3 regions of the Methylobacillus pratensis genome follow, and region 2 is predicted to be linked to each of the others. Evidence: predicted binding sites of a transcription regulator. Region 2 holds the regulator's gene; each other region holds the start of a gene.
What was found. Region 2 encodes sigma-54, which starts transcription at its own class of promoters, with help from an activator protein. Its sites were predicted from a motif close to TGGCACNNTTCCTGCT; they were not measured.

Region 1: a site for sigma-54 is predicted at 1,801-1,816, ahead of ACW4YW_RS11955 (LLM class flavin-dependent oxidoreductase). Genes of this name have one in related genera too.
Region 3: a site for sigma-54 is predicted at 1,822-1,837, ahead of ACW4YW_RS00040 (class II aldolase/adducin family protein). Genes of this name have one in related genera too.

What each region holds. Positions count from the first base shown of each region.
Region 1 covers NZ_JBSUSR010000005.1:227,194-230,471, forward strand. Annotated here, with positions in the region: gene ACW4YW_RS11945 (mechanosensitive ion channel) at 1-43, shown strand, start outside; gene ACW4YW_RS11950 (protein adenylyltransferase SelO) at 102-1,658, opposite strand; gene ACW4YW_RS11955 (LLM class flavin-dependent oxidoreductase) at 1,953-2,951, shown strand; gene ACW4YW_RS11960 (PEP-CTERM sorting domain-containing protein) at 2,995-3,278, opposite strand, start outside.
Region 2 covers NZ_JBSUSR010000003.1:111,195-114,472, forward strand. Annotated here, with positions in the region: gene lptA (lipopolysaccharide transport periplasmic protein LptA) at 1-49, shown strand, start outside; gene lptB (LPS export ABC transporter ATP-binding protein) at 138-860, shown strand; gene ACW4YW_RS07920 (RNA polymerase factor sigma-54) at 880-2,346, shown strand; gene hpf (ribosome hibernation-promoting factor, HPF/YfiA family) at 2,377-2,703, shown strand; gene hprK (HPr(Ser) kinase/phosphatase) at 2,813-3,278, shown strand, end outside.
Region 3 covers NZ_JBSUSR010000001.1:4,313-7,590, reverse strand. Annotated here, with positions in the region: gene ACW4YW_RS00045 (ABC transporter substrate-binding protein) at 1-1,015, opposite strand, end outside; gene ACW4YW_RS00040 (class II aldolase/adducin family protein) at 1,030-1,758, opposite strand; gene ACW4YW_RS00035 (sigma-54 interaction domain-containing protein) at 2,113-3,273, shown strand.

The sequences.
Region 1 (3,278 bases), on a different contig from region 2:
ACACTGGCTGGCGAAATTCCGCCAGGACGACAAGCGCGATTGAGATGATGTGAAGCAAGGCTCTTCGAGCGAAAGCCGTTCAGCGAAGCTGGACGGCTTTTTTATGAACTGCACGACAACATGGAACACCCTGCCTTGTGCCTGGCCCAATCCGGCCGCAGGGCGGCAAAACGCTCCTTGCCCTGCTGCTCGTCATAAGGCTTGCGCAGCACGTCCAGCAGCTCTTCTATCATGCTGGTATCGCCCGTGTCGGCCAGGTCTATGGCCTGTTGGGCAAGGTAGTTGCGCAGCACGTAACGCGGATTGACCCGGTTCATGGCCTCGCGCCGCTCCGCCGGGTCGCGCCCGTCCGCGAGCGTCGCCTGTGCGTATTGCTTGAGCCAGTCGCCGAACTTGGGCTTGAACGTTTCCCATAGTGCAGGGCTATAGGCTGCGCTCTGCAATACCCCCAAGTCGGGCTGGGCGGAATCCACCCAAGCCAGCCTGCGGAAAAACTCGGTCATGTCGATCTCGGCCTGGGTCATGAGGCCGAACACTTCATTGAGCAAGGGCTCATAGTCGTCGCGCCATGCGCTGAAGCCGAACTTGGCGGCCAGCACGGCGCCCCATTCCTTGTTGTAGGCCTGGTCGTAAAGCATGAGGCCTTCGTCGTAGATCTCGCGCTCGGGCTTCAAGGCATATAGCGCCTGCGCCAGGCGCTCCAGGTTCCAGCGCGCGATGTCGGGCTGGCGGCCGAAGCAATAGCGGCGGCCTGCCGCGTCGGTGGTGTTGGGAGTCCAGCCCGGGTCGAAGTTGTCCACCCAGCCGTATGGGCCGTAATCGATGGTCAGGCCGAGAATGGACATATTGTCGGTGTTCATCACGCCGTGCACGAAGCCCACGCGCATCCATTGCGCAATCAGGCGCGCGGTGCGCACGCAGACGATGGCGAACCATTCGGCAAAGCGCTCTTCTTCCGGGTAATCCTTCAACTCGGGAAAGTCACGATCAATGGTGAAATCCACCAGCGTTTGCAAGGTTTCCCTGTCGTCGCGCATGGCGAAAATCTCGAAATTGCCAAAGCGGATGAACGAGGGCGATACCCGGCAGACAATCGCGCCCTTCTCCGCCTGCGGATTACCGTTGTAGAACATGTCGCGGATCACGACGTCGCCGGTCTGCACTAGGCTCAGGGCGCGCGTCGTGGGGATGCCGAGATGGTGCATGGCCTCGCTGCAGAGGAATTCGCGCACCGAGGAGCGCAGCACTGCGCGCCCGTCCGCCATGCGCGAATACGGCGTCACGCCCGCGCCCTTGAGCTGCAGTTCCCAACGCTGGCCTTGGGAATTGACCACCTCGCCCAGGCTGATGGCCCGGCCGTCACCCAACTGTCCTGCCCAGTTGCCGAACTGGTGCCCGCCGTAACACATGGCATAGGGCTCCATGCCCGGAATCAGGCCGTTGCCGCCCAGCGCGCTTACCCATGCCGGCGAATTGATCTCTTCCTCGCCCAGCCCCAGCGTTTGCAGCATTTCTGGCGAATAGGCGAGCAGCCTGGGCGCAGACACCGAAGTCGGCATCACCCTGGACCAACAGGCGCCATACACCTGGCGCAACTGGTTGCTGGTTTCCGGATCGCCCGGCAACTCTCGCAAGAAACGGTTATCAAAAGTAAGCATGGTCAAAATATGGGGCCGATCAATAAGGTTCAATGAAGGAGGGACGGTATGTAAAGAATGACAGCGTCCCGTATTGTATGTTCTCTCGCAGGATAAATTAAACTGGCAGATGCTTAAAAAACAAGCAGGATCAATTTATGCATGGCATAACAGCCGCTTAGTAGCGCAATGCCCATCATGCCCACAAAGTTACCCACAGAAATTGTTGAGGCCGGTGCATAATCGGGCTTGAACCGAACCTCAAGGGCAAACACCTGTCTTCCACAACATTCTGATGAATGACACTTGCAAGCGATGATTCCATTTTCCATCCTCGACCTCTGCCCCATCGTGCAGGGCAGCACGCCTGCACAGGCTTTCAGCAACTCCATTGAACTGGCGCAAGTTGGGGAGGAGTCAGGCTACCGGCGTTTCTGGCTGGCGGAGCACCATAACATGCCGGGCATCGCCAGCGCGGCAACTGCCGTCGTCATTGGCCATGTCGCCGGCCAGACCAAGACCATACGCGTCGGCGCCGGCGGCATCATGCTGCCCAACCATGCCCCGCTGGCGATCGCGGAGCAATTCGGCACGCTGGAATCGCTTTACCCGGGGCGCATCGACCTCGGGCTGGGCCGCGCGCCCGGCAGCGACATGGCTACCGCGCGTGCCTTGCGGCGCAACCTGCATGCGCATGGTGAGGATTTCCCCGAGCTGGTGGCCGAGCTGCAGGACTACTTTGCCTTGCCCCAGCCGGGCCAGGGCATCAGGGCGGTGCCCGGGGCGGGCCTGGCCATCCCCATCTGGATACTGGGCTCCAGCCTCTATGGCGCACAGTTTGCCGCTGCGCATGGCTTGCCGTTCGCCTTTGCCTCGCATTTTGCGCCCACCTTCCTGTTACAGGCGCTGGACACCTACCGCCGCAATTTCCAGCCCTCCGCCTCGCTGGACAAGCCCTACTTCATGGTCACGGCCAATATCCTGGTCGCCGACACCGATGAAGAGGCGCGCTACTGGTTCAGTTCCCAGCAGCAAGGCTTCACCAACCTCCACCGCGGCACGCCGGGGCAATTGCCGCCGCCGGTGGACGATATCGAGCAATACTGGACGCCTGCCGAGAAGATCGGCGTGGAACGCATGCTGGCCTGCTCGCTGGTCGGCTCCGCCGCCACCGTTGAGGCCGGCTTGAGAAAGCTGCTCCATGACCTCGCGCCCGACGAGCTGATGGTGACCGGCCATGTGTTCGACCACGCAGTCAGGCTAAAATCGTACCGGGCGGTGGCCGCTCTCCGCAACAAGCTGGCGGCGGAATGAAAAAGGCCGGGCATCAACCCGGCCAATTGAGGAATAGCGTCTTTTAATAGAGAGGATGCTGGTGCTGGCGTTTGCGCCTGCTGATCAGGCCCATTACGCCCAGGCCCAGCGCCAGCATGCCGTAGGTGCTGGGTTCGGGCACGGCGGTGACCACCACGCCATCGAGGAAAGAACCGTACGAGGGCGCATTCTGCGGTTCTATCGAGACGAACTTCAAGGTGGTCAGGCTATTGGAGGCCAGCAGGTTGGTGAAGTGGTATTCCACCCATCCGCTATGCGAAGTGACAGAGGTTGCCACCACCTGTGCCCCGCCCCAATACACTTCCA
Region 2 (3,278 bases):
GCGGGCCATTATCCAGCCCAAGAAGAAACCCGCGGCAGAAACTCCCTGAGCTTGACGGCTATTTGGAGGGCCTTTGTCTGTATGCGGGCCGAAGGCAACCGCGCTTTATAGAGACGGCATCGATAGATATTGCATAAATGAGTGAATTAATCGTAGAAAGCTTACGCAAGAAATACAAGTCGCGCACCGTGGTGCAGGATATTTCCCTGCAGCTCAACAGCGGCGAGGTGGTCGGGTTGCTCGGGCCGAACGGCGCGGGCAAGACTACCAGTTTCTACATGATGGTGGGCCTGGTGCCCCTAGATGGCGGACGCATATTGCTGGATGGCAAGGATCTGAGCCGGATGCCCATACACCAGCGCGCGCGCATGGGCCTGGCCTACCTGCCGCAGGAGCCGTCGATCTTCCGCAAGATGACCGTGACGGAAAACATCCAGGCCATCCTCGAATTGCAGAACATGACGGCCGAGCAGCAGAAGGAACAGCTTGAATCCCTGCTGCAGGAGCTCCATATCACCCATATACGCAACAGCATGGCGGTGAGCCTGTCCGGTGGCGAGCGACGCCGGGTGGAAATCGCCCGATGTTTGGCGACCAATCCCAGTTTCATCCTACTGGATGAGCCGTTTGCCGGGATCGACCCGATTGCCGTGCTGGACATTCAGAAGATCGTGCGTTTTCTGACCGAGCGCAATATCGGGGTACTGATCACGGATCATAATGTCCGTGAAACATTGGGCATATGCGATCGCGCCTACATCGTGAATGAAGGCCGCGTATTCGCATCGGGGAAGCCCAGCGAGATCATACATAACGAAAGTGTAAGAGAAGTTTACTTGGGCAAGGATTTCCGCCTGTAGTCAACGCAGAATTAGAGAGATGAAACAAAGTCTACAGCTAAAATTTTCCCAGAACCTGGCATTGACGCCGCAGTTGCAACAGTCGATCAAGCTGTTGCAGCTGTCTTCGCAGGAACTCAACCAGGAGCTGGAGTCGCTGTTGCAGGCCAACCCCTTGCTGGAGCGCATAGACGGCCCGGACGGTGCTGCCGAGATGTCCGAAAGCTACAGTCCCGCTCCGGATGCCGCGGTCGCCGCTCCTGCCAGCGAGGCGCCTGCGCCAGCCAGCGAGGAGTTGCCGCGCGTTGACGAATTCGGCGGCGGGGACGATTACTTCGAATCTTTCCAGGGCAGCAACCGCTGGGAAGAGGGCGGCGCCAACAATGACGACGACAACGACTTCAGTTTCCAGGAAGCGGTCAACCTCACCTTGCGCGAGCACCTGCTGAGCCAGATCAAGCTGCTACCGCTGTCAGAACGCGACCAGACCCTGGCGATGGTGCTGGTGGACGCCATCAATGACGACGGCTATCTCGAGCAGTCGCTGGAAGAGCTGGCCGAGCTTCTGCCGGAAGAGCTCGAAATCGACCTGCTCGAGTTGGAAACCGCGCTCAAGCATATCCAGAACCTCGATCCGCCCGGCATCGGCGCCCGTAACCTGGCCGAGTGCCTGGCATTGCAGTTGCGCGCCCTGCCGGCAGATACGCCCTCCGTGGACCTGGCGATCAAGGTTGCCGAGCAACATCTGCCTTTGCTGGCGAGCCGCGATTACACGCGCCTGCGCAAACTGCTGCATTGCGACGACGATGTCCTGAAAACGGTGCAGCAGCTGGTGACCCAACTCAACCCACGCCCAGGCGGCGAGTTCAGCCATATCACCTCGGACCACTACATCCAGCACGAAATCGTGGTGAAAAAGGTGAAGGGCATCTGGATCGCCAGCCTCAATGACGAAGTGGTGCCCAAGCTGCGCATCAATCAGCTTTATGCCGGCATCCTGAAACGTAATCGCGATAGCTCCAGTCAATACCTTATGAGCCAGATGCAGGAAGCGAAATGGATGATCAAGAACATCCAGCAGCGTTTCTCCACCATCCTGCGCGTGTCGCAGGCGATTGTGGATAGGCAGCGCAACTTCTTCGAACACGGCGAGGTAGCCATGCGCCCGCTGGTGCTGCGCGAGATTGCAGACGAGTTGGGCCTGCATGAATCCACCGTGTCGCGCGTGACGACGAGGAAGTACATGCTCACACCGCGCGGCGTGTACGAGTTGAAGTATTTCTTCGGCAGCCATGTGGCGACGGAGTCGGGAGGGGCGTGCTCCGCCACGGCGATCCGCGCGTTGATCAAGCAGATGGTGAGCGAGGAAAACCCGAAGAAGCCGCTGTCTGACAACCAGATTACCGACATCCTTGGCAAACAAGGCATAGTTGTTGCAAGAAGAACCATAGCGAAATACCGCGAGTCTCTACAGATACCCGCGGCCAACCAGCGCAAGTCGCTTTGATTTGCGCGTTTTTCAAGTAAGGAGAGCGTTATGAATTTGCACCTGACCGGACATCACCTCGACGTTACCCCAGCCCTGCGCGAATATGTGCAGTCCAAGCTGGCACGACTCAGCAATCACTTTGACCATGTGATTGACCTCAAGGTCACGCTGAGCGTGGAGAAACTGGTGCAAAAGGCGGAAGCCACCCTGCATGTGCCGGGCAACGACCTGCACGCGGAATGCGGGGCGGAAAGCATGTACAGCGCGATTGACTCGCTGGCTGACAAGCTCGACCGCCAGGTAGTGAAACATAAGGAAAAAGTCAGCAACCACAACCAGGCATCCGGAGGTTTGAAGCACCAGGTGGTCGAGTAATCTTTTAGCGAAATGCTGCAAAAGAGTGCCAAGTCCGGTTTTCATGCATGGATTTGGCGCTCTTGCAGCAAATCCTTCCGCTTATTCATTCCCAAGGTATTAAGCACACATGGCTGAAATCAGTGTTACCCAGCTTTACAAGGATACGCGCCGCAAGCTCAAGCTGAAATGGGTAGCAGGGTTAGCCGGCGGCGATAACCCCCTGACCAGTGAAACCGTGACCAAGCCATCCCTGGCGCTGGTTGGTCACCTGAATTTTGTGCATCCCAACCGCGTGCAGGTGCTGGGTTGCGCAGAAATGGATTATTTACGCAGTCTCAAGGCGCGCGAGTTGTTCCAGGCCATCAAGAACCTGTTTTCCGCCGACTTGGCGGCGATCATTGTTGCAAATGGCGAAGAAGCGCCGGATGAACTGGTGGCCGCCTCCGACGAGTTCAGCACCCCCTTGTTTACCTCCCCGTTGCGCAGCCCCGGCCTCATGGACGTGCTCAGCCATTATCTTGCCCAGGCGGTGGCGATATCGGAAAGCCTGCACGGCGTGTTCATGGAAGTGCAGGGCTTCGGCCTTATGATCA
Region 3 (3,278 bases), on a different contig from region 2:
GACGTTGATCTACCCATGCGTCAAAATCGAAATCGCGGTCTAGCAGGCCATGAATCCACATGAAACTCTTCTGTTTGCGGAATAGCTCGAGACGATCGGGTGACAATGTCGGCTCAAGATGCAGGTGGAAATCGTTGCGGTATGCCGTCGCCACGCTCTCGGCGCCGGCAAAGGTCTCGTCCTGCAGAATGCTGCGCACGCCTTCCAGGTTGTGCTTGGCCCAATCAGCCGCACGCAGCGTCTGGTAAAGGAAGCGGACCACCAGGTCGAAATGGTTCTCCAGCAAATCCTCATGCACCGTGATGGGCCGCGGCGTGCCATTGTTCACCCGCACGCTCTTGTCGGGATAGCTGTCGAGGTCAATCCCGACCACAAGCCCTAAGCGCTTGGCTGCCTCGACGGCGGAAGCGCCCTTGACGTAGACCGCATCGACATTCCCTGCAACCAGTTCGTCCAGCCCTGCCCACAGACTCCCCACCACCTCCCGGCTGCGCCTGCCATCTCCACGGCCTGCCCCGGCTGCGGCCACTTCGACGAGCTCGACGTCATCCAGCGTCAAGCCTGCGATGCCGAGCGCGCCTTTGTATCCATGCAGGCTCATGCCGCGCGCGATGCTGCTGCCGCGCACGTGGTCCTTGATCGGGTGATCGACGAAGGCAGGCAATGCCAGGCGTTTGCCTTTGAGCTGGTGCGGCTCGGTAATTCCGGAATCCGGCCTCACCAGGATCGCCTGCCACTCGTCTATCCATGTTAGCCCGATCAGGCGCGTAGGCGCATATTGCGCACGGGCGGCGATCGCCAGCAAATTGCCTCCCTCACGGATGAGGGTAGGCAACTGGTGGTCATAGTGATGCCGGTTGTACTCGCGCGGGCCGTCCTGCAGAGTGGAGACTGTAATGCCATCCTTTGCAAATTCCTCATCCAGCCAGCCCAGCTTATAGGCAATGCCGGTCGCGGTCGGTACCGGACAACGGGTAAACCAGATCTGGTCTACACTATTTATTAGCTCGCTCATTGCCGACCCCTCGATTAACCCAGGTCAGTAGCTGGCAGCAGGTTCAAGCCCTTGGCCTGGTCGTAAATCTTGGCCATCCTCCATTGCTGCGCCAATACGCCAGGACCGTAATCGCGGGATCCGCCGATCGCGTCTGCCAAGGTCTGGATTTGTGCGCCTTCTTCAAGAATGAGGATGAATTCGGCGGTCTTGCGCAAACCCTGCTTGCCCCAGACGGTAGAGCCGCCATTGGCCTCCAGGATTGCCGTGTTGTGCGGATTGAGCTTGATCTGGTCCAGGATAAAATCCACTTCCTGCTGGCGGCGGTCGATATATATAGGAATTTCACGAATCAGGTTATAACGCTGCACCGGAACATAACGAATTGGCAATGTACGGTGGGTTTGCGCCCAAGCGCCGAGATACGGGGAGTGCACATGTGAAATCGTCGTGATATCCGCATGCTCCTTAAAGAGCTTGGTGTAACGGGTCGAGCCGGCTCCGCTGCCCTTGCCCAGCACCACATTGCCCTCAAAATCCACGACAACCGCATGCAATCCGCGGCCATCCCAATTGAACGGGCCGGGATCGTTCACGATGACCAGCTTCTCCTCGCCGGGCACGCGCTCGACAAAGCCTACCGTCCCGTTTGCAGTAATGGTGCCGGTGTTGCGAAACGCGGCAAACGCGATCTTGGCATCAGCCAAGACCTGTGCAGCAAAAGCTTCTAGATCGTTTTCTGTCTCAATTGCGGTTATGGTCATCATTCACCTCTGTAGTCATCATGAAAGGCAGGCGGAGCTGCCGGGCATTTTGATAACTAAAGTGGCAAAACACATGCCAAGACCAATCCATCCTATAAAATTGCACAATACCCTATGTATTTCATACACATACATCCAATATAAAAAGTATTGGACTCCAACCCATCTGTTTCAAAATCAACAGTTGTTGCAATACAAACAGTGAATGCCATTGAATAATTGCTCAGGAAACAACAACCGTTTTCCAACAGCTTTTTATTCCAAAAAAGAATATAAATATAAAAATATAGTTTTAGACCAGCTAAAGGATTATGCGTATATTGTGGGAAGTTTCTACATAGAAAGTCCTAAGCAATGCATGCTGAACTATGGAATTATGAGCGGGCATTCGAAAGCGCTGATCACGTCATCACGCACCCCAATCCCAGCTCTGTCAGCTTATCCGTGCGCGCAAGCGCGCTGGTTTTCAGCGACCCCAGGTCCCAGGGGTTATTGAACCTGATTGAAAAAATTGCCGCCAGCAACGCCACCGCCCTGATCATTGGCGAAACCGGCACTGGCAAGGAGCTGATTGCCCGTCATATCCATGCGCTAAGCAATCGGCGCGACGGCCCTTTCCAGGCCATCAATTGCGGAGCTTTTTCAGAAACCCTGGTGGAAAGCGAATTATTCGGTTACGAACGCGGCGCCTTCACAGGCGCAACCAGCGCCAAGACCGGTTGGTTTGAGTCCGCGAATGGCGGCACCCTGTTCCTTGATGAAATAGGCGACCTGCCCCAATCAACCCAGGTCAAACTATTGCGGGTGCTGCAAGAGCGCGAAGTCGTGCGCCTGGGCTCCCGTAAATCCACACCGATCGACGTCCGCCTGATAGCCGCCACCAACGTGGACTTGGAAGAAGCCGTGCGCGCCGGGCGCTTCCGCGAAGATTTGTACTACCGCATCAAGGTGGTGCCTGTCGATTTGCCACCGTTGCGCGAGCGTCCGGGCGATATCCTGCCGCTGGTCGAGCATTTCCTGAATGTCTACAAGTCGCGCCTGCACACCGACATCCCCAAGCTCGCGGCAGAAACCATTCAGCAATTGCTTCATTATCCGTGGCCGGGAAATATCCGCGAGCTCGAGAATGTCATCCACCGCGCATTATTGATTTCAACCTCAGGCACCCTCTATCCCAAAGACTTGGGCTTGCCTCCGATTGGAACAGTACCGCTGGAAAAGCAAGAAGCAAAGCCTGTATTGACAACGTACGCAGGCAACAAGCTGGGCAGCGGAACGCCTCATGCTCACTATCCTGCGCAGCCCCTTACCACGCTAGAAACCTATCAACTGGAACGTGTCCTCGGCCAGTTTTTTGAATCGCCCCCGCCCAATCTCTTCGAGCTGGTCAACGCGGTTCTGGTGGAAAAGGCCTACGAGTTCAGCAACAAGAACCAGGTTCACACGGCCAAGTTGCTGGGCATTAGCCGCAATATCCTGCGGGCAAGGCTGAAGGAACTGAAGCTGATTGCTTGACGAAC